Regions from separate parts of the Paenibacillus tritici genome, predicted to be linked through region 1. Evidence: predicted binding sites of a transcription regulator. Region 1 holds the regulator's gene; each other region holds the start of a gene.

Region 1 (5,903 bases):
GAGCGAACGGATATGGTCACGCATGAACTCCGGGCCGGTGGCACAGTTGAGTCCGATGGAGACCGGCTTCAGATGCTCCAGTGAAATATAGAAAGCTTCAATGTTCTGCCCGGCCAGCGTAGTCCCCATCGGTTCAATGGTTCCCGAGATCATCACCGGCAGCGTAATTCCGCTCTTCTCGAACGCATTACGGATACCAATACTGCCGGCCTTCACGTTCAGCGTATCCTGGGATGTCTCCAGCAGCAGCGCATCCACCTTGCCGTCGATCAGGGCAACCGCCTGCTCCTCATAACTATCAATCAGCTCCTGGAACGTTACCCCTCCGGTTACGGAGAGCGTCTTCGTTGTCGGTCCCATAGCTCCTACAACATAACGCGGACGATCCGGTGTATCATATTTATCTGCGGCACTCCTGGCCAGCCTGGCAGCTTCCAGGTTAATTTGGCGGGCAAGCTGCGGAATATCGTATTCGGCAAGCACCACCGAGGTCGCGCCGAAGGTATTGGTCTCGATCAGATCCGCTCCGGCTTCCAGGTATTTCTCATGAATATCCTGAATAACATCCGGCCGGGTCAGCACCAGCATTTCATTACAGCCATCCAGCTCATCTCCGCCGAAATCTTCGCCGGTCAGCGGTACCTGCTGAATCATTGTACCCATGGCTCCATCCAGAATCAGTATGCGTTGCTGCAAGCTCTCAGCAAGTGTGTATTTGGACACTTTCAATCCCCCCAGTAAAACATTAGAGTAAGTTTAGCAGAATAAAGGGATTTCGGAAAGCCTTCCTTTCCACTCTGCATTATTTGTATTACCGACTGCGATAATCCTATTACGGCTTCACCACAAGCTTTTTACTTGGCATAGAATGCTGTGTCCGGGCAGTCACATGAGAAGTAACCGTGAACTCGCCCGCCTGCTCAAACGTATTATCGCCAACATAAGCTCCGTCTCCATCACTTTTACCTTTAATTTCAACCTTCTTGCTCTTATCCGCTGCATCGGCGATTTCAAACATTACTTCTCTCGCGTCATCTACCGGTTCACCGTCCTGTGTAACTACAGCCTTGAAGCTAACCTCGCTGCCTGCGGTTACATCCTCCGGACTCCAGCTTAGCTCTACCTTAATCGGCGTCATTGAAGAATCGCCTGCAGCATACATCTGCATGTCCCCCTCTTTGTCCTCCGAGCATCCGGCAAGTGCCAGCCCCAACATTATGCACATAAGTCCTCTGCGTATCTTTGGCTTCATCATCTGAAGTCCTCCCAATGAAAGTCAGATAGGTTTTATCCCTATTATACACATTATATTGAATTTGTCGGGAAGAAGCTGCAGCAATCCCCCTGTAACATGAGAATAGTCATATACATGAAGAGTACTGATACCATCTATCACTTAATATATATACCAAAAAAGCCAATATCCTCTGACGGGATACCGGCTTCTTCTGATTTCATTATAGGGAGTGTACCAGCGGCAGCAGCTCCGATAGATGGCTAATCTGATAATCAGGAGTGATCTCCGGGTCAGAGGCCTTGGCATTGCGGTTGATCCAGACTGTCGTCAACCCTGCAGCTAGTCCTCCAAGAATATCCGTAGTGAGCTTATCTCCAACCATTACACCTTGTTCCGGAGCAATATCAAGCAATCCGAGCGCATGCTCGAAGATTCCCTTATCCGGTTTGCCTTTGCCGAAGCTACCCGAAATAACAATATGGTCAAAATACGGAACAAGCTCCGGTACACCGTCAAGCTTCTCCTGCTGAAGCGCCGGGCAGCCGTTCGTCAGAAGCAGCAGCTTCACCTTGCCGCGCAGCTCATTCAGTACCTGAAGTGTCTCCTCATATATATAAGGACGGCTACGGCGTTCCGCAGCGAATTTGTCGGCGAGTTGTGCAGCCAGCGCTTCATCCTCCACTCCTAGTGAAGCCAAGCCGCGCCGCCAGGATTCCGTACGGTAGACAGGGGCAAGCTGCTGCAGCTTACGGAATTCCGGCTGTTCCCCGGCTGTGAAGTTGGCCCAGAGTGCTTCATAAGGATTAATACCGATCAGCTTCGTGAACGGAAAAGTCTCATAGGATTCGTATAGCGCACGCGCTTCCCTGCGCACAGCAGCCTCCAGCTCCTGCGGATCAACGGAATCTCCAGCAGCCTCAGCGGCATAGCGGAATGCTTCTTCCACACTCCGGTCATCCCACAGCAGTGTATCGTCAAGGTCAAATAGTACGGCGGTAATCGGCATTTCGTTATTCCACTCCCTATATGCTGGTCTGTCTTACTATTCGTGTACTAACTCAATGTTGTTGTTCTTGGCGAATTGCTCCAGGCGTTCACCCATAGCAGCGGTGTCATAACGGTTAATCAACTTGGAGAAAATCCACTGTTTGCGTTTTCCCTTATACTTAATCGTAACCACACTGCGCGATAACGTGATCTTCTCAATGTCCGCTGCAGGCAAAAAGCGTTCACGGTTGTATTTAATCGTAGAGAGACGGGCACGTTCAACCTTAAGGAACGGACGACGGAAGAATAGCAGGGCGGCAAGCAGGAAGTACAGTACTACACCCAGCCAGTTGGCCAGAATACCGCTTCCTTTCGCTTCGTCAATCGACCCGACGACCCAGAACATAATGCCAAGCAGCATCAGTACAACGGGGAATACAATATTCCGCCCTTTGAAAATGTCGATGCTTTTGGCGGTAGCCTTAGAGCCTGTAGCATAAATCGAATCCTTGCCCTGCTTCTTTCTTTGCTGGTTAATTTGCTTGGTGTTGCGTTGAACCATTCTTTCCCAAGAACGGGCCATGTAAGTTCCCCCTAGTCATCCTGTATTATCTATGAAAAGGCAACAGACTAATGCTTAAGCCCGTTATTGCCTTCTTCATGCTCCGGATTATCCACGATTTCAATCGTATCCAGCTGGGCCCGAAAGTTGCTGCGGATGTTCCCCAGGTAAATCTCACGGAGTTTGGCCCGTTCAGCCACTTCCTCCTGATTCAGGCCGCCATTCTTATGTTTGCGTGCCAATTCATTGATGCGTGCGACCAATTCGTCAATATTCAATACGTTCCCCTCCCTTAACATTCATTTTAACTTTGCCATGAGAAAAAGAGCTTGTCAAGGTCTGCCCCCTGAAAGCTCTTTCGAGTCTGTCAACCGTATGCTGCGTTCTGTCAGTATACAGGTATAATCAGTATATCTCCGGCCTTGATCGCGCTGTTCTCCAGATGATTGGTCTTCATTATTCCTTCTATATATACGGCGGTCTTCATATCCTCCGGCTTATGACTAAGTGCAATGCTCCATAAGGTATCCCCTCGTTCAACGACGATCCGTTTGTCCTGCTTCATTAAAGAGACAGATCCCGCAAAGACATTCCCCACTACTGTGAATCCTGAAATCACAAGTAACAGCACCAGGGCAAGCTTGATGATGCTGACCTGACGGGATAGGGATGCGAACTTAGTCAGCCTTCCAAGGATCTGATCCTTGAGCTTGGTCACCTGAATATGAGTAGTTGGATTACCGGGAGTGGACACCTTGACATCCTCATTGTAGATACTATTGTATGTACTGTACTTTAACATTACTATCATCCTCCAAACACATGTTCTTGCTTTCGAAAATAATATAACACGAACATGTGTTTCAATCAATAGTTTTTTCAGAACATCCGTTCCCTTCATTCCCCATCTTTTTATTTCCTCATTTTAGAACTTATGTTTGTACGAACGGAAGTTCTATGTTATAATTTTCCCAAACATAGTATATGGGGTTGATACCGATGTCAAAGATTTCAAGTCGTCAGCTGGCGATCCTGGAATTTATACGTAACGAAGTCCGCAGCAAGGGTTATCCTCCGTCTGTCCGCGAGATTGGCGAAGCTGTCGGGCTGGCCTCCAGTTCCACAGTGCACGGTCACTTGGACCGGCTTGAGAAGAAAGGCCTGATCCGGCGCGATCCAACGAAACCGCGTGCGATTGAATTGCTTGGCCAGGAAGATTCAGAGAATGTACATCAATTTGTCCAGACGGTTACCCGCATCCCTATAGTGGGCAAGGTTACGGCCGGCGTTCCTATTACTGCTACAGAGAATATTGAGGATTACTTCCCGTTGCCTACTCATTACGTAGGGGATAACAAGGTGTTTATGCTGTCTGTTCTTGGTGACAGTATGGTGGATGCCGGGATTATGAATGGCGATTATGTCATCGTCCGCCAGCAGCAGACTGCCGACAACGGCGATATTGTTGTAGCGATGACCGAAGAAGATGAAGCAACCGTTAAGACCTTCTACAAGGAACGTGATCATATCAGGCTACAGCCGGAGAATCCGGCGTACGAGCCTCTCCGCCTCAACCGTGTTACGATTTTGGGTAGAGTCATTGGATTATTCCGTGATATCCACTAATCCCCTCCCCGCAATATGAACAGGCTGCTCCGCACCAAGCGGAAGCAGCCTGTTTTCTGTTCCATAAGGTATCCTGTGTAACATATCATTCACTTATATGGCAAAAAAGCCGATCGAGAACAAATGTTCGCATTCAGCTTTTTTGCCACTTTTTCTGGGAACCGCTGTACCTCTCCGCACATATCCTGATTACAAAGGAGTGCTGATCATTATGCCTAATTATCGGATCATCGTGGATCTCTCACAGCGAATGCTGTACCTGCTGGACAATAACGTTGTTACCAGAGGATTCCCAGTCGGTATTGGCAAGATGCTAACCGTCTCCCCCGTAGGCGAATACACCATTATCAACAAGCAGCCTAATCCGGGCGGACCCTTCGGTGCATTCTGGATGGGTCTGTCCAAGCCGCATTATGGCATTCACGGAACCAACAACCCTTCTTCCATCGGTCACATGGTCTCGCATGGCTGTATCCGTATGTATAATGCAGATGTTCTGGTTCCGGCCGCCCTCATCCCCATAGGCACCCGTGTCACTATCAGGGAGTAGACCGACGCTGCAAAAGACTGCTCCAGTATTGCATTCCGCTGGTTATGTTCTTCCCCAACCACAAGAACCCCTATGACGCTGTAAACGTCACAAGGGTTCTTGATCCTACGGATAACGGCTACAGCACACTTCGCAACAAGCGGATGGCAGCTGTATTCAGGCGAAGAGCTTCACGGATGGAGGCTCTGGCAGCCAAAAGCTCTCTTCTGGCACGCGAGCCTCTAGGCGTTCTGCGCAGATTCTCGTTGATTTCTTCCAGTCTCTCCAGCAGGACCGCTCTCTGGGTGAGCAGTACATTAATAGCTCTGCGGATTCTGTTTCGTTCTCTTTGGGTCATCATTACACCTCTTTTACCTTTGATAGTATAAGAGATGCAAAGATCTACTCCGAAGATTGTGTGATTCGGCATTAATCTTACAAACTGATGTTACTTGGGCAGCTACTCCATTTACTTCTTGTTCACCCGTACTCTGAACTCAAATTCGTCGCGTCTATAAGTCATTCCGGCCAGCAAAATGTAATCCGCTGTCCATTTCTGTACAGGTCCGGCATAATCGGCAATCACATGCGGTTTACCATCAACCAGCTGAACTACATAGACCTGTACCTGGGCCAGTGCGGCAGCGAATAGATCAGCATCACTGGTCAGAATTTTATAAGCCGTATTCAACTTCGTTCCTCCTCATTCCACACCCAAAATTGATAAGGATTCCTTCACAAATCAATTTAATTATACCGGGTTCTGGAACAATATGTATACCCAATTTACAGTTTGATAAAAATGATTTTGAACAATCCAAGATATTTGCGGTTTGCCGAACGATCCCCGATTAAGCTCTTTCCATTCTGAATATCCGGTATGCTGAACATAGAGAATAGGATGTAATTATCCCTCAGGGTAAAAGATTCGACCAGCGGCTGGGCCACTAATTCGGTAATCC
Region 2 (5,903 bases), 3.6 Mb from region 1:
CTCCATCCCGCCATGCCAGGAATAGATCACAGCAGAGATGGGATTCACATAAGCAGCGTCATTCACCCAGCTCATATCCATAATATTGGAGACATTGAGCACCACAACCGTTTGTTCAAAATGAGCGGTAACCTGCGTCAGCATAGCCTTCTCATCTTCTGTCAACCGGTAGCTGCCCGGTGTATCGGCATTATCCTGGTCCTCGCCCGCAGTCCGTCCAATGACCACAACCGCCTTGGCTGACTGGCTTCTTGCCTGCTTCACCAGTTCATCCGTTAGCGGCATTTCTTTCTGGTTCCACGGCTCAGCGGCCCATACCTTCCCTCCGTCGTCGAACGGGTTAAGCCCGATCCAGGCCTCATAAGCTGCAGCCAGCTCTTCATTAACGCTAAGGTTCTTCTTGCTGCGCAGTCCATCCAGCAGATTCGTCGTATATGCAACGTGAACGCTCCCGCCCGATCCTGTACCGCTGCGGTAGTAATTCACTTGTATTCTGCCAAAAACAGCAACGCTCTCGCCGTTACCCAGCGGAAGCACCTGTCCCTCATTCTTAAGCAATACCGCACCTTCCGCGGCTACCGTCCGGCTAAATTCTGCAAAACCCTCTAAGGGCACTCCAATATTCTGTGTACTCAATTGGTTTCCTCCTGTTAGTAAATTCCGGGCTTGAGTGCTGCTGATTCTATAGATCACGCCTTCCCATGCGGGATTCACGGTATCTTGAAGGAGACCTAAGGTCCGTATCTGTTCAGCACATCCTTCTAAGAATAAAAGCTCCAGCCTTAATATACAAGTAACACTTGTCTGAATGCAAAGTGCAGGCCCATCTGTATCATGAGAAAACGGCTGTATATAATAAAAAGACACCTGTGCGGGCGTCTCCAGGCACTGCCATATACAATTCGCTCCACCTGATTGATACAGCGGAGCTTCTATCTATTTCATCTGCGGCGACGGCCTTTCATCATGCGGTTGTACATGATCAGGGCGGCAACGATCATACCCAGCATGGCGACACTACCTGCCGATTCCTGCGACATGCCAAACATAAGACAAATACTTGTCACTAACTGTCTTGTCAGCAGAGCAACCGCAATCAGCATGATGGGCCGCCATATGTTATATCCTCTCACTTCAGCAACACTCCTAACCCGATTTTCAGTAATTCCATGATTCTTCATTCTCAGAACAATCACCTCCTATTATAGCACAAGAAGGAATGCGCATACATTCTACCGGGTGATGGTTGCCGCTTCACGATTTTGACAAGAACGTATGTTCGGTATATAATGCATTCATATAAGGGGGATTGAGACCGTGGATGTCATGGAGAAATTAGAGATTCTAACCGCTTCAGCGAAATACGATGTGGCCTGCACTTCAAGCGGTTCCAGCCGGGCAAGCCAGGCGGGAGCGCTCGGCAATACCTCCGCTATGGGCATCTGTCACAGCTTCGCGGCAGACGGACGCTGCATCTCACTGCTGAAGGTGCTTATGACCAACGGTTGTGTATATGATTGTGCCTATTGCATCAACCGCAAATCCAATTCTATCCGCCGGGCGGCCTTCACCCCTGAGGAGATCGCGGATATCACCATGCAGTTCTACCGGCGCAATTACATAGAAGGACTATTCCTTAGCTCTGGTATTATGCGGAGCCCGGATTATACGACCGAGCAGTTGATAGCGGCGCTGGAGCTGCTGCGGAATGTCTATCATTTCAACGGCTATATCCATGTCAAGGCCATCCCCGGAGCTGACGATGCCCTGCTGTCCAGACTCGGGCTGCTCGCTGACCGCATGAGCGTTAACATCGAGCTGCCTTCGCAGGAGAGTCTCGGATTGCTCGCTCCCGATAAGAGCAAGGTATCCATCCTGAAGCCGATGGGGCTGATCTCGGGCCGGATTAAGGAGAACCGCTCCGATATCGTCAAATATAACCACGCTCCCCGGTTCGCACCTGCCGGACAGAGCACCCAGATGATCGTGGGGGCTTCGCCCGATACAGATTACCAGATTCTCAATCTGACGGAAGGCTTATACCGCAAATACGCTTTGAAGCGCGTATTCTTCTCCGCCTATACTCCGGTAATCGAGGATTCACTGCTGCCCTCCCTCGATACCAAGCCCCCGCTGCTGCGTGAACACCGGCTCTATCAGGCCGATTGGCTGCTGCGCTTCTACGGCTTCAAGGCGAGTGAACTGCTGGACGAGGCTGTGCCTAACTTCAATCCGCTGCTGGACCCGAAGTGCAGCTGGGCTGTCAATCACCGGGAGCAGTTCCCCGTTGAGATCAACCGCGCCCCGTATGAGATGCTCCTGCGTGTTCCCGGCATCGGCGTGAGGAGTGCCCAGCGGATTGTGAAGGCAAGACGGGCCGGGGCGCTTGATTATCATGCGCTGAAGAAGCTCGGAGTTGTCCTCAAGCGCGCCCAATTCTTCATCACCTGCAAGGACAAGCCGCTGGAAGGACTGAAGGTGAGCGAGCATACCCTGCTTCGCTCACTCATGTCCGGACAGCAGCTCGCGCCTAACCAGCCGCCGCAATACGAGCAGCTGACTCTATTCGACGACTTCAACCTGGCGGCTCTCCCGGCAGCCGGGGGATGGGACGGGTTCAAGAAGGGAGCGGAGACCTGATGTTCCAGCCGTCCGCACTGGCTTACACCTATGATGGAAGCTTCGAGGGCCTGCTCTGCTGTGTATTTGAGAGTTATGTATGGAAGGAGACTCCGCTTGCGATTCATGCCGAAGGCGGGGAACAGGGACTGCTGCTGGAAGCGAAATGGATCGGGACCGACAAGGACAAGGCTGATCGGGTCCTTAAGTCCATCCCGCTGCGGATCAGTCCTGAAGCCGAGGAGCTGGTCCGCATGGGCTTCTGGACCTGCGAACCCGATAAGGAAATGCTGCTGCTGAGGTTCCTGTATCTAGGCTTCCAGCACGGGCGCAAGGTGATGAATATGCTGGCCGATGACACCGTCAATGCGCTGATGAAGGCCGTGCAGCAGCTCCGGCGGGAGGGCCACCTCTATACGGGATTTGTGCGTTTCTCCGTATACGGCCAGGTTATGGCCGCAGTCATTGAGCCGCAGGGATACATCCTTCCTGTGATTCAGAAGCACTTTTGCGACCGGTTCCAGGGAGAGAGCTTCATGATCTACGACCAGACCCACGGAATGGCGCTGGTTCATGAGCCTGGGCGGGAGGCCATTCTCCCCTTAAGCGGATGGACACCGCCCGAGCCGGATGAAGCGGAGGAGGCTTACCGCCGCTTATGGACAGGCTTTTACCATGCCATCGGAATCAAGGAGCGCCGCAACGACCGCTTGCGTTCTTCACTGATGCCGAAGCGCTACTGGAAGCACATGGTCGAGATGAACGGCAGCAATGGCGTTCCTGCACACAAAGGGAGTGCCCCCGGCCATTTACATGACCCTCCGGGCACTCCCTCATTGGAGCTAACTATATTGAAATTACAGCCTGCATCTGACGATTAGCTCAAAGCCTTCCATACCCAGTTCTCAACCTCTGGCAGATCAATGCCTTCTTCACGGATGTACTGGTGATGCTTCTTCACTATAGCGTCCATCTCGTCAGCAATGGCCTGATAGTTGCCGGCATCCGGCAAGCTCAGTACGGCTTCCTTCGTGAGATCGAAGCGATCCATCTGATTGAGCACACGCATATCGAATGGTGTAGTGATATCGCCGTTCTCGCGGTAGCCATGCACATGCAGGTTATGGTTGTGGCGGTCGAAGAACAAGTCTTTGATCAGGCCTTCATAGCCGTGGAATGCGAAGATTACCGGTTTATTCTTTGTGAAAAATTGATCAAACTCCTCGTCAGACAAGCCGCGCGGATCAAGCTTCTGGCTTCTCAGCTTCAGCAGATCGACCACGTTGATATAACGGATCTTCAGCTCAGGCAGCTTCTCATGAAGGATCGAGATGGCAGCCAGGCTTTCCATCGTGGGCTCCGTACCGGACGAAGCAATGACCACATCCGGCTCTCCGCCTTTGTCGGTGCTGGCCCAGTCAATGATTTTGAGGCCTTTGCTCACCAGCTCCTGAGCTTCATCTGCCGAGAACCACTGTGGACGCGGGTGTTTGGACGATACGATCAGGTTGATCTTCTGGCGGTCATTCAGGATCGTGTCGAACACAGCCAGCAGGCTGTTCGCATCGGACGGCAGATATTCCCGGATGAATTCAGGCTTCTTATCTGCCAGGTGACCCAGCAGACCCGGGTCCTGGTGGGTATAACCGTTATGATCCTGCTGGAACACGGTCGATGTGGCAATCACATTCAAGGATGGAATATCTTCGCGCCAGGTCTGGTCTGTAGCCTTGCGCAGCCATTTGAAGTGCTGGGTAATCATCGAATCCACCACGCGCAGGAAGGCTTCATAGCTGGCGAAGAATCCGTGGCGGCCTGTCAGTACATATCCTTCCAGAAGGCCTTCCGCCTGATGCTCGGACAATTGGGAATCAATGACACGGCCGTAAGGGGCCAGGAATTCATCCTGAGGCTCCTGGATGGAATCCATCCATTGGCGCTTGGTTACTTCAAACACAGGTCCCAGACGGTTGGACATCGTCTCATCCGGTCCGAAGATTCTGAAGTTTCGGTTCTCTTCGTTGAGGGTGACGACCTCTTTCAGGTATTTCCCCAGTACCGCCATATCCTGGGCAATCACTTGACCGGGAACGGAATTATCGAGGGTGTAGTTGCGGAAATTCGGCTTGTGCAGATCTTTAATCAGCTTACCTGCGTTAGTGACAGGGTTCATCCCCATCCGTCTGTCACCGGTAGGCAGAATCTCAGCCAGATCTGCGTTCAAACGGCCGTTCTCATCGAACAATTCTTCAGGTCTGTAGCTGTTCAGCCATTCCAGCAATGCCGGTGCATGCTTCATGTTCTTCTGGTCTACCGGAATCGGCACCTGATGGGCACGGAAGGAGCCTTCATTCGGTACGCCATCCCATGCCTTCGGACCAGTCCAGCCTTTAGGGGTACGGAAGATCAGCATTGGCCATACAGGGCGTGTAGTGTCGTTATTGTCACGGGCATTCTTCTGAATCGCTTCGATTCTCTCAATGATGGTATCCAGAACCTTAGCCATTTCCGGGTGCAGCAGATCCGGATTCTCGCCTTCCACGAAGAAGGCCTCCCAGCCATTTCCGGCAAAATAGGCGGTTAACTCTTCTCTGCTCATACGGGACAGTATGGTAGGGTTGCTGATCTTGAAGCCGTTCAAATGCAGAATCGGCAGGACCGCGCCGTCTGTAATCGGGTTGATGAACCGGTTGGAGAACCATGAAGCAGCCAGAGGACCGGTTTCCGCTTCGCCGTCACCTACAACGACAGCCGAGATCAGATCAGGATTATCCAGAATTGCGCCAACACTATGTGACAGGGAGTAACCCAGCTCGCCGCCTTCATGAATCGATCCCGGTGTTTCAGGAGCAGCATGGGAGGCCACGCCGCCGGGGAAGGAGAACTGTTTGAATAATTTTGTGAGTCCAGGAATATCCTGAGTGATCTGCGGGTAGATCTCGGTGTAGGTTCCATCCAGATAAGAGTTCGAGACCATGACCTGGCCGCCGTGTCCGGGACCCTCCACATAGAACATATTCAGATCATATTTAGTAATGACGCGGTTCAGGTGGGCGTAGATAAAGTTCTGCCCCGGGATCGTTCCCCAGTGTCCGATCGGCTTCACTTTTACGTCTGCGTCCTTCAAGGGTTCTCTTAACAACGGGTTATCCTTCAAATAGAGCTGACCTACGGAGATGTAATTGGTTGCGCGCCAGTAAGCGTCAAGTTTTGCCAAATAAGTTTTAGAAGAATAATCCACCTGTGCGGTTAATAATCCCATGTCTTCCACTCCTAATTTTTGT
Region 3 (5,903 bases), 1.6 Mb from region 1:
ATGGCGAATACGATACAGAGCAATAACGCTGTCTGCGGCATCGCACCATCCAGCAGTTCTTTGAAATAGGGCGAAGCATAGGTGGCTGCATTGTTGAACATCGACAGGGTGAGCAAGAAACCGATCATCGGCGCCACATCAATGGCTCCGTCCGAGAATTGCTTCGACAGCATTCTGCAAACGTTTGCAAAACCACCCTTTAACTTGCTGCAGGTCAGCAAGGCGAACAATGCGGCGAAGATGAAGCCAAATATAATCGGTACCTTGAGCACCACCACGCCGATGACCGGCAGGATGATGGAAATCCAGGAGATGGCAGGCGCATCCTTCGTAGCGCCGGTATCCGGCGTGGCAGCCCAGGCTCTTGAGATCTTTTTGTTCATCATCACGTTCGATACAACCAGTACAACAATCAGGGATACAGCCATCGCAATCATGCCGAATTTGAAATATGTATTATAGTCGTAGCTGGCATAACTTTCATTGGCTGTGGCAAAGATAGCCTGATATTGCTTGAAATTCACGATGTTCCCGAAGATCCCCGCCATAATGGAGCCCATGAAGGAGAACAAGGCAATCGGTGAAGGAATTCCGAGCGACAACATGATTGGCAACACGATTACAGCAATGGAGATTACCGGACCGATGCCGGTCATGGATGTGAAGATTACAGCGGTAACTATACACAGCAGTGACATGGTGACTCTTGGTTTGTCTCCCCCCAGCTCTACTACCTTACGGATTAAGGTCGCGGCAATTCCGGTGTCGATCAGAACTCTGCCGAAGAATGCACCGAAGAAGATATTAACCAGGATCGCCTTCCCGTAGTTCTCCGGCCCCGTCTGGAACACATTCGTCAGGACATCAATGAACGTCTTGCCCTCCATCACGGAGGTGGGATGAATGGAATTACCGATCAGGGCAATCGAGGTCCACAGCACCGACATGACGAAGAAGCCCACCATGAGGTTATACCCCTTAACGCAATACCACACCAATCCAAAAAATGATAAAACCATAATGAAACCGATTACAACATTAGCCACATCCACAAAATAACCTCCTGTAATAGGATCAAATAAAATAACATGCTAACATGCTATATAGGTGTACTGACATGTTAGTTTGTCTCGTGAAAATATTAACATGCGACTTCATTAGGCGTCAATACCCTTCTGCATGTTATTTCCAAACCCTTCAAAACGCAAACAGAGGCTGCAGATGTGATCCATCCTGCGCCTCTGTTCACCTCCATACTCTTCAGTTATCCTGGTTAATCACTTGGTCACGATACCGCTGAAATCCCTTCCATGATTGCTCCGCTGCTTCAGGCTGCTCAAAGTCGATATAGCCGGAATCCGATGTATCCAGCGCATAAGCCTCCAGTGTCTCACAGATCAACCGGATCGTCTCCATCACCGCTCCCCCGCCCCGGACATGCAGCATGATGGAATGTACAAGCTCCTCATCACCTGTGTTGAACTCAATCGAATACCCCTCGCCTTCAAGGAAGCCCCAAGCCTTATCCCGGTAATCCAGGTTCGGAAGGCGGCGGGTCAGCTTCTCAATGATTTCATCACGTTGCCCCAGGGGAGGCACCGGGGGCTGTTCTTCCTCCGTCGCTTCAAAATCGTACTTCTCTTTCATGACAAATACATCCCAGCTCATAGTTGCTCACTCCTTGGTTTGATTGAGACAGAGTTAGTTGTACAGACAGCAGTTATGTTATACACTTAACCCTTTTTTGCAGGTTTTAATTGCTCAGATTACAATGATCCGGTATCGGCCGGTCGCAAGGGCTTCTCCAAGTCAGTCAACAAGGGTACTGATGCACTAGAACTCTATTCGCCTACTCTTGTCAACTCAAACGCTGCAGCTTCGATCCACAGGATAACTGAAGCTTCGCCGGGGTTGGTTATACCGTTAGGGCACCTTACCATCCGCTGGAAGCGAATATTAAACAGACGGGTTACAATACCGGAACAAACGATTCATCAGCCGTTCTGCATAGATAGAAATTTCGTTAGATCATTCTGTAGCTGCACAACCTCCTGATTCGCAGCATTCGCATAATCCGGCAGCAGCATATCCTTAACCATTTTCGTACGCAGCCATGCAATGAAGAGAACATCCAGCATGAAGCTTGGGAGTTTGGGGACTATTTTAAAAACGGGCGGATCAACAGCAACACCAGCTTTTTGTATTGCCCTTAGATACGCTTTTAAAGTAACTGTTATTTTGCGTGCCGTCTTTCTGGTTCCCGGTGTTATAGGGTCAATCTCCCGAATGCCGGAATACAAACCGCCCAGCAGAGCAATGTCTGATACAGAATGAGTGATTAGATACGCCTTCATATCCTTTTTTATGGCGTAAGGAAGCTTTGCTGCTTGGAATACCCTTGCGAGACTTTCGATCCGCTGCGTCACTGCACCATTCATTTCTCCAAATGCGGTAGCCATGAGGAACTTTGGTGCAAACCGGGCATACAGAACTCCATCTTTAATCTGTCCGCCGAAGCCCGGAAAAGCCGGTAACAGTCTATCCCCTACAATCTCCCGCCACGAAGAAAACCCAATCGGGCTATTGGTCATCGTAACAATATTCGGGCTTTGATTATCCTTTAGCGCTAACAACGCGGATTCGGCCCGGTCATAACGGACGGTAACGAAAATAAAATCGTATATATCGTCATTTTCGAGTGTATCAATGACCTTCACCGGAATCGATCTGACTGTACCTTTGTCATTATATTGCAGGCCTTTTTCTTTTAAAAGTCTGAATCTGTCTGAACGTGCAAACACGCTCACATCAAACCCGGCTTCCATAAACTTCATTGCGTATATGCTCCCGATGACACCCGCACCGAAAATTAAAATTCTGTTTTGTTGTACTGACATTACAATCACTCCTGCCTATTAATATTCCCTCTTGATTATCCAACAACATGTTGTATGATGTGATCATAAAGCTTTAGGATTCCTTGATCAATCATCAATTTTTTTATATCTGTCGGATGATACCTTATACACAAGCAGGAGGGAAACATGAACAAGCAGTCCCAGGTTACGGAGAAAACAAGACAACGGTTTATAGAAGTTTTTTGTGAGCTATACAGACCACTCCTTAACGCCGTACTTCATTGAGTTCTATCTGACGACGACCCTTTCTTTATTTCGTCTTTGGCTCCAAAGAGATAAGGATGTACCCCCAGAGGAATTCATCAAGTTAGCGGAGAATTTATATTCAAGAGGGATTACGACTTATACTAAAGAATGAAGATGCCGCACCAGCGAAGACGGGAAGGAAAATAAACGCAATAAAGGCCCGTCCATTCCCACTAGGGTAATGAACGGGCCTTTATAATCTGCGATGCGGTCAAGAGGACTCGAACCTCCACGATATTGCTATCACTGGCACCTGAAGCCAGCGCGTCTGCCAATTCCGCCATGACCGCATATTCGGTTGACTTGCTTTCGCAGTCACAAGATAGATCTTACCATGTCAGAATTATGGAGTCAAGTTTATTTTATTGTAAATTGCTATCCATAAATTGCAAGTAAAATATTGCTTTTATTTGCGTATTCGGTGTATAATGAGAACAAAGGTTCGCATAATATAAATGAGGTGATTTATAATGGCGATTACCAAGAGACACCCCCTAAATACACCAACAATCCCTGAGAATATAACCAAAGATGAATTGTCCCTGGTCAGAAGCTATCTGCTGCTAACGTTTATTCATAAAGTATTTGAACGGGACTGCCGTGCCATCGGCAAGAGCGGTCTGTTCAAGACTCCCCAGCTCTACATGGAGCTGGTATCCAGCGCTACCAAGAAGACATCCCTGATGCTGCAGGAGGTTACCCGGGAGCTTACCCTGAGCCAGCTCAAGATCAGCACTGTGCGCCAGGATCAGCGCGGAGTTACCGCCGAGTATAACTGCCGGGGCTATGTTGGTGAGATCCATATTCTCTGGCCCGGCTTCCGCAATGAGATGATGCAGCGTATGCGCGCCTACCTCGGACTGGGTGCAGAGCTTGCCTCCGTCCTTCCCCGAGAAGAACAGGTTGAACAGTTGGCCATGACCATCTAAGCCGCACCTTGTAATGGATTGTACTGCTGACATAAGAGCCTCGTCCTATTCTGGACGAGGCTCTTGGTGCGGGTGCAGATCAATATATGATACGTTGACGGGGAGTGGTTTGATTAGACTTTGTCGTCTGGAGTACAGGCGGCATGCATTTGGCCCAAATGGCAACCCGGTCCCTTCCTGCCGTTCACCAGTTCGACGCCCGTCCTTACTTTAGAACCTTCTCCAGCTGCTTCGATCCTGCCTCCGGGAACAGCTTGGCCGTATGCTCCATGATCCGCGCTCTGGATGCCTCAGGCTGATCACTGTAACGTGAAGTCACATAGTCTGCTCCAAATACATGCTCGCTCACGGCATAACGCCCGATTCCCCAGCCGTAGGGACGGCCATGCTTGTCCTGCTTATACTCAAATTTGCTGGCTGTAATGTAGGTCTGCATCTGGAGCAGCGTCATGGCTGTGTCGAAGCCCTTGGCACCTTTGGCCGCGAAGCCGGACAGGCCTTTGAGATCACTGGAAAGCAGCCCTGCCTCATGCTCCAGCAGCACATCCATGATTCGTTTGCTGGCCATGGAGGCCAGCCCGTCATCATATCTGGCATCGAAATCATAGCCGTCCCGGCGGTAATTGGCGAAGTCCGGATACCATTCTCTGCTGATGAACCCGGCCTTCTTGTTAAAAAGCTTCGCATAAGCGATCTCGCCCCCGGCCGCAATCTCCTCGCGCCATTCCCACGGCCCCACTACATCCTTCACGAACCAGTAGCTCGCAGGCGTACATTCCTCCAGAGAGAAGCCTGCGATTTCACAACGGAACAAGGGCAGATACCCGATCTCCCGCACCAGTTCGGCCAGTTCCCCGGCATTCTTTATAACCGGCAGCTTCATGATTGCCCTCCAGGGTGGTAGGTCCAGCCCTCGTCTCCGTGGTAGATCATCTGCTTGCTCATCCCGCCATCGATTGTAATATTCTCGCCCGTAATGAATCCCGCAGCTTCGCTGCACAGGAACAGCACCATGACTGCGATATCCGCTGGAGTTCCGACCCGTCCCGCAGGATGCTGCAGCCGGTCCGGCTCTGTATGAACCGGTTCCGCCGATTCCCCTGTACCGTGATAAGCGGTGGTATCAATCCAGCCCGGGCTGATCGCATTCACCCGCACTTTACCGGCCAGACTTACACTAAGGGCGTGGGTCAATGCACCGATTCCGCCTTTGGCCGCAGTATAGCTCTCGGTATCCGGCTGCGACATCCGCTCCCGGCTGGAGGAGATATTAACGATGGACGCTCCCGGAGCGAAATATTCCTTAAGCCGCAGTGTCAAATAATATGGCGCAATCACCCCGATTCGCTGCACATATTCGAAATCCTCATAGCTGCACTCGGACTGCAGCCCTTTACGGCTGATACAGGCATTGTTAATCAGGTAATCCACCTGTCCGTAGCGGCTGATTACATGTGCGGTGAAGTCATCCAGCACGGACTGCTGCGCAATATCGCCTGTATAGAAGAACAGCTGCTCTGTGCCATACTGCTCCTCCAGCCAGCGTCCGGCTGCTGAATCCGTATCGATGCAGGCAACCACTGCCCCGGCCTTCAGTAATGCCTCGGTGAGACAGCGCCCGATTCCGCCCGCGCCTCCGGTGACGACCGATATTTTATGATGATGGCTCATTGTCCCCTCCTAATCCGCTTACTCCGCAGTATCCGTCTCTGGTCTGGGTTCGCTGAACGGCTGATACAGATAATTCCGGTCCAGCTTCACCACACGCTTATTGGGGCGCCGGATCATCACCTGGGACTCATCCCAGGCC
Region 4 (5,903 bases), 130 kb from region 1:
TACGGCCTTCACGACCAATAATCCGGCCTTTCATCTCTTCATTCGGCAATGTCACAACAGATACCGTAGTTTCTGCCACATGATCGGCTGCACAGCGCTGGATGGCCAAGGTAATAATCTCACGGGCTTTCTTGTCCGCTTCCTCTTTGGCCTGCTGTTCAATTTCCTTGATCATCTGAGCAGTTTCATGGCGAACTTCCTGTTCTACATTACTAAGAATGATACTTCTGGCATCATCGATGCTTAGATTGGAGATACGCTCCAGTTCAGTAACCTGATTCTTGTAAATGACATCAATTTGCTGTTGGGTTTCATCAATTCGTTTCTCTTTGTTAGCTACTTGTTCTTCTTTTCGTTCAAGCGATTCCATTTTTTTATCCAGCGATTCTTCCTTTTGCAGCAAACGTCTCTCTTGCCGTTGGATTTCATTCCGACGTTCACGAGTTTCTTTCTCAGCTTCGGTACGGATTCTATGAACTTCGTCCTTAGCTTCCAATACCGTTTCCTTCTTCAGCGCCTCCGCCTCTTTCTTCGCGTTCTCCACGATGACTACGGCTTCTTTCTCTGCGCTGGAAATTTTAGCTTCTGCAAGGGATTTACGAATAAAATAACCGAATCCAAAGAATGATGCAGCTACAACGAGAACGATAATGACCCAGATCCATGATTCCATCTGTTCACCTCCTCGTTTACATCCTCCAAGGTTCTTCCCTTGGGTATGTGTGCAGTTGTTAAACTATCCGTTCATCACCATACAAAAAACCGGTAATACACCGATTGCCATACTGCACATGCTGCACATGCACACTGCCCGCCTTATCCGGCGATTACATTTCATATGAGTTGTACGCGAACCGGAACATAAGAGTCTGCTTTTTGGGAAGGAAAAAGGATTCTTAGTTTATGCCGATTCATGTTATATTTTATTATTTATAAAAAGACCTTGTCAAGAGAGTCGATAACCGCATTAAAGTCAAGAGAATCAATCCGGGAAGTAAATCTCCTCTTCTTCCCCCTCAGAATCCTCCTCTTCCCGGAGAATTCCCAGCACCTGACGCACCATTTCACCTGTAAATCCCCGCCGCATCAGAAAGGCTCCCGTCTTCCGGCGTTTGTCATTTACCTCTCCCCGGATCGTATTCCATTTCTTCCTGCCGGTCAGCAGTGCGCTCTCCAGCTCCTGCTCCGGGGTAATCTGATCCAGCGCCTCAGTAATCAGCGATTTATCAATGCCTTTCTCCCGCAGCTCCTGCCTGATCCACATCTTGCCCTTACGCTGGCTGGTGATCCGCTGCTCCGCCCACTGCTTGGCGTACAGGGGATCATCAAGCAGACGTTCCTGCTCCAGCCGGAGCAGAACTTCAGCAATAACAGTCTCCCCTATTTCCTTCTCCCTTAAACGGCGGGCCATCTCCTGTGCGGTCCGGGGTTTGCGCTCCAGATATCTCAGCCCCTCCACATAGGCCCGCTGGCGTTCATCTGCTGCAACGATATCCTCCAGATCAGCTTTTACAAAAGTGCTTCCGGTAATCATCCGGTATTTAATCATGACATCTTCATGAACAGTCATGTTGTATGCTCCGAAATGAATCAGATAACGGTAATTTGACTTCTTCAAACGTTCTACACGAGTAATTACCAGTTCCTCATCGGCCGGAAAATCTGCCAGCACCTGCTCATCCTGCTCTTCCGGTTCAGAATCCAATTGTATTACCATCCTGTATTTCACCTCATCAGCTATGGAAATAATGATTAATTTACGAAAAGGCACCCTGTCAATCCTCACAGGGCGCCTATCGATCTTGTCTTCATTATTTAATTGTTATTATGAATTAGATTACTCAATCTCAAGCAACAGCTTCTCTTCTTCCTCTTGCTCTGCAACCACATCAGCTTCGGATGGCGCAGCTACCAGAGTGGATAAGTTGCTTGCTTCACGGATCTTGTTCTCGATCAGCAGGGCAATATCCTGATGTTCCTTAAGGAATTGCTTGGAATTCTCCCGGCCTTGGCCCAGGCGTTCGCCTTCATAAGAATACCAGGCACCGCTCTTGTTGACGATATCCATTTCAGTACCGATATCCACAAGGCTTCCTTCTCTGGAGATTCCTTCGCCGTACATGATATCCACATCGGCTTGCTTGAACGGAGGCGCAACCTTGTTCTTCACGACTTTGATCTTCGTACGGTTACCCACCACATCGTTACCCATCTTGATACTCTCTACCCGGCGTACATCCAAACGGACGGAGGAGTAGAATTTCAGAGCGCGTCCACCCGGAGTGGTCTCAGGGTTACCGAACATCACGCCGATTTTCTCACGAAGCTGGTTAATGAAGATTGCAATCGTATTGGATTTGTTGATGGCACCTGACAGCTTACGCAAGGCCTGGGACATCAGACGGGCCTGCAAACCTACGTGAGAGTCACCCATATCGCCTTCGATCTCTGCCTTCGGTACCAGAGCTGCTACAGAGTCAACTACAATGATGTCTACGGCTCCGCTGCGTACAAGGGCTTCAGCAATTTCCAAGGCCTGCTCACCTGTATCTGGCTGGGACAACAGCAGTTCATCAATGTTCACGCCAAGCGCATTCGCATACTTGGGATCAAGCGCATGCTCCGCATCAATGAAGGCAGCTTGTCCGCCTTGCTTCTGTACTTCTGCGATCGCATGAAGGGCTACCGTCGTCTTACCGGAAGATTCCGGTCCATATACTTCAATGATACGTCCTTTGGGAAGTCCGCCTATACCTAGTGCAATATCAAGTGCCAAAGATCCGCTAGGTACAACTTCCACTTTCATGTGCGTGGATTCTCCCAGTTTCATGATCGAACCTTTACCGAATTGTTTTTCTATTTGACGAAGCGCCATATCAAGCGCTGCACGACGATCTGACAATCAGATCACTTCCTTCACTGTTTATAGTATTATAATAACGTGTTTTGGAGGTCTTGCCAAGCTTTTTTTAGAACATACATTCGTTTTTTTTACTCCCAGGGATAATACTCCCTTTTATTGTAAGGCAAACAGACCCTTTCATGGATTTACATATACAACAAAGAACCGCAGCAAGATTGCTCTAGCCACGGTTCTTCCGCATACCTAAATTATATACCGCCCAGGGCAGTTATTGCAAGGCCGAGCCTTCCAGCGGAGTGGCTACCTTGCGTTCTTCCAGCCGGCGCCAGAGGCGGTACAGCAGGGCCTTGACTGTGCGCAGGCGGATGTTCTCACGGGTTCCCTTGAGATTCAGCTCATATACTTCTGTCTTACACCCGCGCTCGGCCAGTCCTACGAACACAAGCCCCACCGGCTTGCGCTCGGAATATCCCGGTCCGGCTACACCGGTAACAGATAAACCGAAGTCCGTATCGGCAATCATGCGCACCTGGTCCGCCAGCACTTCGGCAACCTCGCGGCTTACCGCTCCGGGAGCATCCGGGCCTTCAAGCATTGCGGAAGGCACATTCAGCAGTTTTTTCTTGATATCATTGGAATAACACACGATCCCCCCGGCGAACATGGAGGCGCTGCCCGGGATATTCGTAATGCTCTCCATGAGAAGACCGCCCGTGCAGCTCTCGGCAGCGCTTAGAGTCAGGCCCGCATCCGCCATCCAGTCCACAATCAGCTGCTCCAGCGGCACATCAATGTTGGCATACAGATGCTCCGGCAGAATCTCAGCAATCTGCTTCTCGAGCACATCAAGCTTAAGCATAGCCTCACGCTCGGACGGCGCCTTGGTGGAGATACGTACGGTCACTTCGCCTTCCTTGGCATACGGTGCTATCGTAGGATCGCTCTGGCTGCGGATCAGATCAATCAGCTTGTCCTCCAGGAGCGATTCACCAATCCCCGCAAACTTAAGCATCTTCGAGTAGAGCGGCATTTCGTTCGTCAATGCGTGCTGCTGCAGCCAAGGCTTGGCCTTATCCGTGAACATCGGCTTCATCTCCCGGGGCGGACCCGGCAGCACGATATAATACTTGTCCTGTTCCGCCAAAGCAATCCCTACCGCCAGGCCGATATCGTTGGACAACGGGGTTGTCCCTTCAATGACCAGCGCCTGCTTACGGTTATTCTCAGTCATTACAATCTTGCGGTCATCGAAGAAGCGCTGCACATGATCCATAGCAAGCTGGTCAATGTGAAGCGTACGGCCAAGCGCCGCAGCCAGCGCATCTTTGGTCAGATCATCCTCTGTCGGGCCGATCCCGCCGGTAAACAATATAACGTCGGCGCGGCTCTGCGCAATCCGGATCGCTTCCTGCAGACGGCTTTTGTTGTCCCCGACGACCGTCTGAAAGTATACGTCAATTCCTAACGCAGCCAGCTCTATCGAAAGAAACTGCGCATTGCTGTTCACGATTTGTCCAAGTAGAAGTTCTGTTCCAACGGCAATAATTTCTGCTTTCATAGCTGACGTTCTCCTCCTGATTGTAGAATTAGAGCAAGATTCAAGCTGCGCAGCGCGCCTCAGGCTTTATCAAATTCAAGCAGATCCTTGTTCTTCACGAAATAATCAACACCTGAATATATGGTGATAAGGGCTGCTGCCCAGATCGCAATATCATCCACAGGAATGCTGACGAACTGGAACGGGAAGTTGTTAAGGAGCAGGAGCGAAATAGCGACGATCTGAATGACTGTCTTTATCTTGCCCCATTTGCTTGCAGCCACAACCTTCCCTTCAAGCAGCGCCACCTGGCGCAGGCCGGTCACGGCGAACTCGCGGCTGATGATGACAATAGCAATCCAGGAATCGCAGCGGCCCAGCTCCACAAGCGAGATCAGCACTGCCGAGACCAGCAGTTTGTCCGCCAGCGGATCAAGCAGCTTGCCCAGATTGGTGACCATGTTATACTTTCTGGCTATGTAACCGTCAATTCCATCTGTACTGGCTGCAAGCAGAAAGATAACTGCCGCGACCAAATGATTAATGGAAAGCTGAAAGGAGCCCCAATGTATCGGTTCCGGATAGAAGCTGAAGTCCACCAGCAGAAAAAACATCATGATTGGGATAAGGCAAATACGTGCTAATGTGATACGGTTGGGTAAATTCACTGAAGTTTCCTCCCCTAGTCTAGACGAATCCGATATTCCAGCATTTTCTTCAAAACTGCTTAGCTAGTATATTATAGCCCTAAATAAGTGTCAAAAAAACATAAAGCACCCCGCAAGTAAAGTACGTATACACTGCGGGGTACATAGTCTTACTTTAAATTGTTAAACTGCAAATCCAGCGGCAAATCAGCTTTGCGCAAGAGCTGGATAATTTGCTGAAGATCATCACGGCTTTTGCCGGTAACACGGATCTGATCGCCCTGGATCGTGCTCTTGACCTTCAGCTTGGAGTCGCGGATCAGGATGTTGATCTTCTTCGCATTCTCCTGGTCAATCCCTTGCCGCAGACCCAGCCGCTGGCGTACAGTGCCGAGTGAAGCGGGCTCAACTTTGCCGAAATCCATATTCTTCAGCGTAATTCCCCGCTTAACCATCTTTGTCTGGAGAATATCAATCACGGCATTCAGCTTGTATTCATCCTCTGAGGCGATTACAAGCGCATCCTTCTCCAGCTTCAGGCTGCTTTTGCTGTTCTTGAAATCAAACCGGTTGTCAATTTCCTTCTCGGTCTGATGAACCGCATTGGTCAATTCCTGCATATCCATCTTGGATACAATGTCAAATGAACTTTCGGAACTCATGATTCCACATCCTTTACTACAATTAGTCTGTTCCTATTATATGAGATAGGGGCTCTTAAGTCTAATAATGGAAAAGAGCCCCCGGATACACAAGTAGAAACGGATGCCATCCTTTTGAAGGACGCACCCGTTTCAGCGAGAAAGATTACACGCCTCCCGGAATTACCGCCGGGAGACGCTCACATCTGAATATT

The links. Region 1 encodes LexA, which represses DNA repair genes until DNA is damaged. Its sites were predicted from a motif close to CGAACATATGTTCG; they were not measured.
Region 2: KDC22_RS01225 (putative DNA modification/repair radical SAM protein) is a predicted target of LexA. The motif match lies at 1,269-1,282, and genes of this name have one in related genera.
Region 3: KDC22_RS11350 (YhjD family protein) is a predicted target of LexA. The motif match lies at 3,596-3,609, and genes of this name have one in related genera.
Region 4: recA (recombinase RecA) is a predicted target of LexA. The motif match lies at 2,972-2,985, and genes of this name have one in related genera.

The regions. Positions count from the first base shown of each region.
Region 1 is NZ_CP073365.1:4,322,159-4,328,061, forward strand. Features, by position in the region: gene metH (methionine synthase) at 1-663, opposite strand, end outside; gene KDC22_RS18555 (FixH family protein) at 833-1,255, opposite strand; gene KDC22_RS18560 (HAD family hydrolase) at 1,458-2,243, opposite strand; gene KDC22_RS18565 (hypothetical protein) at 2,280-2,807, opposite strand; gene KDC22_RS18570 (DUF896 domain-containing protein) at 2,855-3,064, opposite strand; gene KDC22_RS18575 (LysM peptidoglycan-binding domain-containing protein) at 3,175-3,588, opposite strand; gene lexA (transcriptional repressor LexA) at 3,786-4,412, shown strand; gene KDC22_RS18585 (L,D-transpeptidase) at 4,624-4,962, shown strand; gene KDC22_RS18590 (hypothetical protein) at 5,081-5,302, opposite strand; gene KDC22_RS18595 (hypothetical protein) at 5,411-5,632, opposite strand; gene KDC22_RS18600 (hypothetical protein) at 5,728-5,903, opposite strand, start outside.
Region 2 is NZ_CP073365.1:252,762-258,664, reverse strand. Features, by position in the region: gene KDC22_RS01235 (glycoside hydrolase family 3 C-terminal domain-containing protein) at 1-636, opposite strand, end outside; gene KDC22_RS01230 (hypothetical protein) at 942-1,181, opposite strand; gene KDC22_RS01225 (putative DNA modification/repair radical SAM protein) at 1,327-2,640, shown strand; gene KDC22_RS01220 (TIGR03915 family putative DNA repair protein) at 2,607-3,500, shown strand; gene KDC22_RS01215 (phosphoketolase family protein) at 3,497-5,881, opposite strand.
Region 3 is NZ_CP073365.1:2,701,961-2,707,863, reverse strand. Features, by position in the region: gene KDC22_RS11370 (citrate transporter) at 1-1,052, opposite strand, end outside; gene KDC22_RS11365 (hypothetical protein) at 1,261-1,668, opposite strand; gene KDC22_RS11360 (ketopantoate reductase family protein) at 1,995-2,897, opposite strand; tRNA gene KDC22_RS11355 (tRNA-Leu) at 3,371-3,454, opposite strand; gene KDC22_RS11350 (YhjD family protein) at 3,635-4,093, shown strand; gene KDC22_RS11345 (AlkZ-related protein) at 4,299-4,976, opposite strand; gene KDC22_RS11340 (SDR family oxidoreductase) at 4,973-5,764, opposite strand; gene KDC22_RS11335 (hypothetical protein) at 5,783-5,903, opposite strand, start outside.
Region 4 is NZ_CP073365.1:4,457,050-4,462,952, forward strand. Features, by position in the region: gene rny (ribonuclease Y) at 1-673, opposite strand, end outside; gene KDC22_RS19155 (regulatory protein RecX) at 983-1,717, opposite strand; gene recA (recombinase RecA) at 1,838-2,902, opposite strand; gene KDC22_RS19165 (competence/damage-inducible protein A) at 3,132-4,421, opposite strand; gene pgsA (CDP-diacylglycerol--glycerol-3-phosphate 3-phosphatidyltransferase) at 4,481-5,068, opposite strand; gene KDC22_RS19175 (YajQ family cyclic di-GMP-binding protein) at 5,218-5,709, opposite strand; gene KDC22_RS19180 (hypothetical protein) at 5,902-5,903, opposite strand, start outside.